Regions from separate parts of the Geodermatophilus sp. SYSU D00703 genome, predicted to be linked through region 1. Evidence: riboswitches for the same ligand, from Rfam matches in the RefSeq annotation. Region 1 holds a riboswitch; the other holds the start of a gene.

Region 1 (4,204 bases):
GGGTCGGCGGACGACGTCGAGAAGCTGGAGGTGGTGGACGGCGAGCTCCGCTACTACGACAACCGCTTCCCGATCGCCCCCGGCACCGATGGGGGCACGCCACAGGAGGTGCACGCCCGCCAGCACTACGAGCTGGTCGACTGGCGGCGCGCCGACACCGACCTCAACTACCGGCGGTTCTTCGCGATCAACACCCTCGCCGGGCTGCGCGCCGAGGACCCGGCGGTCTTCGACGCCACCCACCGGCTGGTCCTGGAGATGGTCGCGGCCGGCGCGGTCGACGGGCTGCGGATCGACCACCCCGACGGGCTCGCCAGACCCAGGGAGTACTTGGAGAGATTGGCCCGGCTGTCCGGTAACCGGTGGACGGTGGTCGAGAAGATCCTCGAGCCCGGTGAGGACCTGCCGGAGAGCTGGGCGACCGCCGGGACGACCGGCTACGACGCGTTGACCGAGGTCGACGACGTGCTGGTCGACCCGGCCGGCGAGCCTGCGCTGACCGCGCTGGACACCGAGCTGTCCGGCCGGGCCGTGGAGTACGCCGCGCTGGTGCACGCCTGCAAGCGCGAGGTCACCGACGGGATGCTCGGCTCGGAGGTGGCCCGCCTGGTGCGGGTGATCGGCGAGCTGCCCGGCATCTCGCGGGAGCAGCAGACCGAGGCCCTGGCCGAGCTGCTGGCGGCGTTCCCGGTCTACCGCACCTACCTGCCCGACGGCCGCGAGCACCTCGACGCCACCGTGGCCGCGGTGCGGTCCCGCCGTCCCGACCTGGCCGACGCCCTCGACGCGCTGCACCCGGTGCTGTCCCAGGCCGGCACCGAGGCGGCGACCCGCTTCGAGCAGACCAGCGGCCCAGTCATGGCCAAGGGCGTGGAGGACACCGCCTACTACCGCTGGGCCCGGTTCGTCGCGCTCAACGAGGTGGGCGGCGACCCGGCCCGCTTCGGCAGCACCGTCGCGGAGTTCCACGAGGCGCAGGGGCGCCGGCTGGCGCGCAAGCCGCAGTCGATGACGACGCTGTCCACGCACGACACCAAGCGCAGCGAGGACGTGCGGGCGCGGCTGGCGGTGCTCGCCGAGCTGCCCACCGAGTGGGCGGGACTGGTCCGCGGCTGGCTGGCCCGGCACCGGCTCGCCGACCGGCCGCTGGCCCACCTGGTGTGGCAGAACCTGGTCGGCGCCTGGCCGCTGTCCCGGGAGCGGGCGCACGCCTACGCGGAGAAGGCGGCGCGCGAGGCCGGGACGTCGACCACGTGGACCGACCCCGACGAGGAGTTCGAGGCGCGGCTGCACGCGCTCGTGGACGCCGCGTACGACGACCGCACGACCAGCGCTGAGTTCGAGGGCTTCGTGGCCCGCATCACGCCGCCGGGCCGGTCGAACTCGCTGTCGCAGAAGCTGCTGCAGCTGACCATGCCCGGCGTCCCGGACGTCTACCAGGGCACCGAGCTGTGGGACCTCTCGCTGGTCGACCCGGACAACCGCCGCCCCGTGGACTACGGGCTGCGCCGGCGCCTGCTGGCCCGGCTCGACGAGGGCTGGGTGCCGCCGGTGGACGACGAGGGCGCGGCGAAGCTGCTCGTCGTCTCCCGGACGCTGCGCGCCCGCCGCGAGCACCCCGGGTGGTTCGGCGGCTACCAGCCGGTCGAGGCCACCGGCGCCGCGGCCGGCCACGTGGTGGCCTTCGACCGGGGCGGCGTCGTGACCGTGGCGACCCGGCTGCCGGTCGGGCTGGCCGCCTCCGGGGGCTGGGGCGACACCGCGCTGCAGCTGCCGAACGGGTCGTGGCGGGACCTGCTCACCGGCGACCGGTTCGTCTCCGACGCCGCCGGACTGCCGGTCGGCGCGGCGTTGGAGCGGCTGCCGGTGGCGCTGCTCGTCCGGGACTGAGAGAGGACCCCTCTGCCCCCCGCCACTCGCAGGCTCGCGGCGGGACCCTGCAGAGGGGCCGCTCCAGCACGTCACGAGGCTCAGGCCGAGGGCCCCTGGAGGGTGGCCTTCGACGACGTTCCCGGACTCACGACGGAGAGTTGTCGGCCGAGGGCGGTGCGCTGCCCCCGGCCCGGCCTGTCGCGCCACGCCGGCGCGCAACGCCCGTCGCCGCGCGCGGACCCGGGCGTCCGCTCCTAGCGTCCCGCCCGTGCTCCGGCTGTCCGGCCGGGCACGGCGCCGTCCCGCCCAACCCCGTCCGGCGGCGTCCGACCTCTGCACGACCGTGGACGGGGGTGGGGGACCCACTCTCGGCGCGCTGCAGTGAACAGCGCTGCGCGTCTCGGGGTGAAGCCGCGACCCGCGGCCGGGCAACCGATCCGCCCGAACCCGACAGCTCACCCCGCCGGCGGTCGATCGGAGGATCCTCCATGCCCCAGCACGACCGATCCCGCACGCCCGCACGCGCCCTGCGTCGCGGCGCCGTCGTCCTCACCGGTGCGGCGGCCCTGTCCGCCCTCGCGCTCCCCGGCACGGCCTCGGCCGCGGAGCACGACTGGGACGGCGTCGCCCAGTGCGAGTCCAGCGGGAACTGGCACATCAACACCGGCAACGGCTACTACGGCGGCCTGCAGTTCAGCGCGAGCACCTGGGCCGCCTACGGCGGGCACGAGTTCGCGTCCAACGCCCACCTGGCCAGCAAGGAGCAGCAGATCGTGGTCGCCGAGCGCACCCTCGACGGCCAGGGCATCGGCGCCTGGCCGAACTGCGGCCGGTACCTGACCGGCGGGTCGTCGGCGCAGGCGGCGGCCCCCGTCGCGACCGAACCCGAACGGGCGTCACGGGACCACCGCACGGCGGCCGGGAGCTACGTCGTCCGGGCCGGGGACACGCTCGGCACCATCGCCGCGGCCCACGGGATGAGCTGGCGCGACCTGTACGCGCGGAACCAGGACCGGGTGAGCGATCCGAACCTCGTCTACGTGGGGCAGTCGCTCGTCGTCTGAGCCGCACCGTCCGCGCAGGTCACGGGGGGCCGGGCTGGCCCCCCGTGACCTGGCCGGCGCCGGGCGACGGCATCGACCGTCGAGCTGCGGCCGCGCCCCGGGCGACGCCGACCGCCATCGGCCAGTCCGGGTCGGCCCAGTAGCGGCTGTGTGCCAACAGCGGCGGCTCCGGCGCGGACTGGTTGTCCGGGTCGGAGGCGACCGGGTCCAGCAGGCGCCACTCGCCGCCGCAGACCCGTCGCAGGGTGCGGGGATCGCGCCAGTCCTCCTCCGGACCGTCGTCCCAGAGCCGGCGTGACCGGAGCGGGCCGGTCTCGGGCGTCCGGTCCCAGCTCCGGACCGGCCCGGCGATCGGGTCGGTCTCGCGGAACAGGCTCACCCAGCGCTCCCCCCAGGTGTCGCTGAGCCAGCGGAGCACACCAGGGCCCACGTGCGCGGGGAACACGCGGCAGAACTGCATGCGCAACTGGGAGCCGAAGGTCACCAGCCCGACTCTCGGGTAGAGCTCGGGAGCGATCGAGCGCAGCGCGGCCAGGCTGACCAGGCTCCCCTGGCTGTGCGCGGCCAGGACCACCTGGTCGGCCTCCCCCTCCTCGGAGAGCAACCACTCGATGCGGTCGACCAGCGCCGGGACCGCCACCTGCGAGTACGCCGCGGGCACGAACGGGTGCGCCGCCCGCGGCCAGAACGCGATCACGTCCCAGACGACGTTGACCCTGCGTCGCCACCGGGCGCCCTCCGGCGCGGATACGAACGCCCGGGATCCCAGCACGGCGAGGGCGACGGCGAACAGGAACAGGACGGCGGAGCCGAAGCCGACGAGCCCCCGCGCCCAGGGCCCGTCAGCGGTGACCGCGCTGGCCCAGCCCCACGGGGACGGGAGGTCGCCCGGAGCGCAGGCGGCACGGTCGCACCCGCTCCGCACCTGCTCGGCGACGGCGGCGAGCGACAGGACCCAGCCGACGAGGGCGGCGACGACGAACACCGGCGCGAGCACGTTCTTCAGGCGGGCGGCGGACACGGCGCGGGCCACCCGCTCGAGCCCGGCGTCCGAGAGCCGGGGGCGGTCGGCGCCGTCGGGGGTGTACATGGCGGCCACGACGGCGCGGCGTCGCCGCGCCGCCGCCGCGCGGCGGGACCACGCGAGCACGCCGACGACCGCGATGAGGGCCACCGCCACGCCCCAGCCATAGGCGATCCGCTGCAGGTACGTCGGGACCTCCACGCCCGCGTCCAGCACCAGGTCGAGCGCGACCTGCGCCAGGTAC
Region 2 (4,204 bases), on a different contig from region 1:
GAGAGCCAGGAGGCCCGCGATCTCCGGGTGGGCGATGAACTGCTCGGTCAACCACCGCACCGCGGCCTCCCCGTGAGCGCGTCTCCCCGGGGTCCTGATGCTGGTGTCCTCCGCCGTCTGCGAGCCTCACCCGCAGCGGATGAACCGACGCGGGAGGTGACGGTCCCAGGGCGCAGGCGCCGGTGACCCTCGCGTGCTCGGTGCGATACCGGTCCGACGGGGAGGCGTGGACGGTGGCGAGGTGGCCTCTCTGGTCGGCACGGCCGCCGCCCGCCCGATGCTGGAGCGGGGCGAGGGCGGGTCGATCGTCCTGACCAGCTCGACGGCGGGCCTGGTGGCGTTCCCGAACTCGGGCCACTACCCAGCCGCCAAGCACGGCGTCACCGGGCTGATGCGCACGCTGGCCGTCGAGCTCGCGCCGGCGCGGATCCGGGTGAACTCGGTGCACCCGACCACGGTCGACACCCCGATGGTGCAGAACCCGGCCACGTACGAGGTGTTCGGCCTGCCCGGAGCCAGCCGGGAGGAGGCCGCCGAGGGCTGCAAGGCGGTCAACGCGCTCCCGGTCCCCTGGGTCGAGGCGGTCGGCATCAGCAACGCCGTCCTGTTCCCGCCTCCGACGAGGCGCGCTACGTGACCGGCATGGCCTTCCAGGTCGACGCCGGCGGCACCGCGCCGTACCGGATCGCGCCGGAGACATGACCCGTCCCGGAGGGCACGCGGGCCCCGGCCGCGCGCGGCGGCCGGGGCCCGGGGGAGTCGTGGGCCGAGGGGTCAGCCGCGGTAGTTGGTGTGGACGTGGTCGAAGTGGTTGGCCGTCACGCCACCGCGGTCGGCCATCGGCTTCCAGGCCCCGGTCGGCGAGGTCAGGATCCGCTGCTGCCAGATGACGTACTCCACGCCGAGCTCGTCCCAGTGGTCGATGTGGTACTGGGCGATGGCGTCGCCGAGGGCGGCGTCGGTCAGGACCATGTAGTCCACCGCCAGCCCGGAGGGGTGACCGTGCGGGTCGACCGCGCTGGCGCGGGTGCCGCCGAGGGTGATGCCGGCGGCGCCGGGCACGTCGGAGACGACGGCGTTCGCGGCGGCCTGCGCGGCCGGCTTGATCGGCCCGGCGCTGTTGCTGATCTGCGCGGGCGCAGGCGCCGGGGCCGCCGGAGCGGCGGCGGCGACGGCCGCTGGCGCCGAGTTGCCCACGCTGCCTGCCTCGACGGGCGCCGCCGGGGCAGCCGGAGCGGCCGAGGCGGCCGAGGTGGCGCCGGTCACCAGCAGGACCTGACCCGGGACGATCAGGTTCGGGTCACTGCCGATCACGCCGACGTTGCGCTCGTACAGCTCCCGCCACGGCTGGTCGACCGCACCGGCGATCTCCGCGACCGTGTCGCCGAGCTGGACCGTGTAGTCGTCCACCGCGGCGGGGGCCGGCTCGGCGGCGGGGGCCGGCGCGAGGACCGGTGCCTCCGCGACGGTGGTGGAGGGGGTCCCGTCCGCGGCCTGGGCCGGGGAGCTGCTGAGGACGCCGAGTCCGACGACGGTGGCCCCGGCCGCGACGGGGGCCTTGGCGATCGCCTTCTTGGTGCGGACGTAGCGGGGCGCGCGGTGCTTTGCCATGGGTGGTCTCCGATCACCGCCGGCGAGGTGAGCTGTCGGGTTCGGGCGATCGGTGCCCGGCCGCGGATCGCGGCTCCACCCCGAGACGCGCCGTGCCGTGAGCCGGAGCGCGCCGTGGAACGTGGGTCCCCCACCCCTGCCCTGAGGTCGGTGTGGATGGCAGCCGGTGGGCAGGGTTTGGCGGACCGGCGCCGCGCTCTCGTTTGCTGAGCGCAGCCAAAACGCTACGTACTGTCATGTGCATTGTCGCCGTGACGGCCGTCACACCGTGGTGTTCGTGAGACGGACGCGCTGGTCGGGACGCGCGTCCGCGCGTCCCGTGGACTGCGACACAGTCGGGTGCGTTCGGGCCCTGCCTGCACCGGGACGATCGGGCTTTCCCCAGGGCTCGCCCGGGTGTCGACTGCAGGTCGATCCACGACGGGACGGTGGTGGCGCACGGCTGGAGGACGGAGACGGACATGCCCGATCCCCCGACCCGCCGCGGCCGGACCGGTGCCCCTCGGGACCTCACCCGGCGGCAGCTGCTGCAGGGCGCCGTCCTCGTCGGGGCCGGCGTGGGCCTCGGCGGTCTCGCCGGCCGTGGGTCACTCGCGCTCGGCGGCCCGGCGCTCCTGCGGTCGCGACCCGAGGCACGGTGGGGCGTGCAGAGCGGGGACGTGACCGCACGCTCGGCGGTCGTCTGGTCAAGGACCGACCGCCCGGCCCGGATGCACGTCGAGGTGGCCGCCACGGCGGACTTCCGCAGGCCCCACGCGCAGCGGTGGATCGACGTGGGGCCGGACACCGACCACACCGGGAAGGTGCTGGTCGACGGCCTGCCGCCGGGGACGGAGCTGTTCTACCGGGTCACCTTCACCGGGGACGACGACCCCGGGCGCGCCGGCGAACCGCTCGTCGGCCGGCTGGTCACCGCCCCGGTCGACCGGCGGGACGTGAGCTTCAGCTGGTCCGGCGACGTCGCCGGGCAGGGCTGGGGGATCAACCCCGGCACCGGCGGCATGACCGGCTTCGAGGCGGTCCGCCGGCTCGCGCCGGACTTCTTCGTCCACTCCGGCGACAACGTCTACGCCGACGGGCCGCTGACGGAGACCGTCGTCCTCCCCGACGGCACGGTGTGGCGCAACGTGGTCACCCCGGCGAAGAGCAAGGTCGCCGAGACCCTGGACGAGTACCGGGGCCAGTTCCTGTACAACCTGCTCGACGACAACGTGCGCCGCTTCACCGCCGAGGTCCCGCAGTTCCTCCAGTGGAGCGACCACGAGGTGACCGACAACTGGTACCCCCGCGAGGTCCTGGACGACCACCGGTACACCGTGACCGACGTCGACACGCTCGCCGCCCGGGGCCGGCGGGCCTTCCTCGAGTACACACCGGTCGCCGGCAGCCGCATCGACCGCGTCCTGTCCTACGGCCCGCTGCTGGACGTCGTCGCCCTCGACCTGCGCAGTCACCGCGGTCCGAACACGGGGGACACCACCACCGGCGGGCCGGGCGCCCGCATCCTCGGGGAGCAGCAGCTCGCCAGGGCCACCCGGCGGCTGACCACGTCCCGGGCGCTGTGGAAGGTGGTCGCCTCCGACATGCCGATCGGGCTCGTGGTGCCCGACGGTCCGATCGACGTGGACGGCGTCGCCGACCGCGACCCGGGGCGACCGGCCGGCCGGGAGCTGGAGATCGCCCGCCTCCTGTCGGACCTCAGGCGGAGCGGGGTGCGCAACGTCGTCTGGCTCACCGGCGACGTCCACTACACCGCGGCCCACCACTACGACCCGCAGCGCGCGGCCTTCCCCGACTTCGACCCGTTCTGGGAGTTCGTCTCCGGCCCGCTGCACGCCGCGCCCTTCGGGCGCAGTGCGCTCGACGGCACGTTCGGCCCCCGGGTGGTCTTCTCCCGGGTCGCCGACACCCCGAACCGGGCGCCGGGCGACACGTCCCAGTTCCTCGGCTCCGTCCGCATCGACGGGGCGAGCGGGGTCATGACCGTGCAGCTGCGGACCGTCGGCGGGGAGGTCCTGCACCAGACCGAGCTGACCCCCGCCTGACCGGCCGGGCGGTGCGCCGCCCGGGAGGAGCGGGGCCCACACGGCAGCGACCCCCTGCCCGGTTCCCGGGTGCGCACGGGCGTGGGCGGCCGGTCAGTCCTCGAAGATCGCGACGGCGCAGGTCCACCCGGCCGACGCGGAGGAGACCTTCACCGGGAAGCAGGAGACCTCGAACCCGGTGGGCGGCAGGGCCTCGAGGTTGTGCAGCTTCTCGATGTGGCAGTAGCCGATCTCCCGGCCGGCGCGGTGCCCCTCCCAGATCACCGAGGGGTCGTGGTCGACGGCGAAGCGGCGAGCCGTGTGCACGAACGGCGCGTCCCAGCTCCAGGCGTCGGTGCCGGTCAGCCGGACGCCCCGCTCCAGCAGGTACAGGGTGGCCTCCCGCCCCATCCCGCAGCCGGAGGCGACGTAGTCCTCCTGGCCGTAGCGAGCACCGGCCGCGGTGTTGACGAGGACGATCTCCAACGGAGCGAGCGCGTGGTCGATGCGCGCCAGCTCCGCCTCGACGTCCGCGGCGCTGAGCACGTACCCGTCCGGGAAGCGCCGGA

The links. A riboswitch is a leader RNA that binds a small molecule or an ion and turns the genes downstream of it on or off. The one in region 1 is predicted to bind cyclic di-AMP.
Region 2: another riboswitch for cyclic di-AMP. It lies ahead of ACI782_RS14365 (LysM peptidoglycan-binding domain-containing protein); the one in region 1 lies ahead of ACI782_RS15835 (LysM peptidoglycan-binding domain-containing protein).

Annotation. Positions count from the first base shown of each region.
Region 1 is NZ_JBJGYU010000016.1:26,310-30,513, forward strand. Features, by position in the region: gene treY (malto-oligosyltrehalose synthase) at 1-1,890, shown strand, start outside; cyclic di-AMP (ydaO/yuaA leader) riboswitch at 2,197-2,357, shown strand; gene ACI782_RS15835 (LysM peptidoglycan-binding domain-containing protein) at 2,361-2,936, shown strand; gene ACI782_RS15840 (hypothetical protein) at 2,956-4,204, opposite strand, start outside.
Region 2 is NZ_JBJGYU010000013.1:67,473-71,676, reverse strand. Features, by position in the region: gene ACI782_RS14375 (hypothetical protein) at 1-60, opposite strand, end outside; gene ACI782_RS14370 (SDR family NAD(P)-dependent oxidoreductase) at 242-637, shown strand; gene ACI782_RS14365 (LysM peptidoglycan-binding domain-containing protein) at 775-1,611, opposite strand; cyclic di-AMP (ydaO/yuaA leader) riboswitch at 1,614-1,774, opposite strand; gene ACI782_RS14360 (alkaline phosphatase D family protein) at 2,073-3,656, shown strand; gene ACI782_RS14355 (cyclase family protein) at 3,750-4,204, opposite strand, start outside.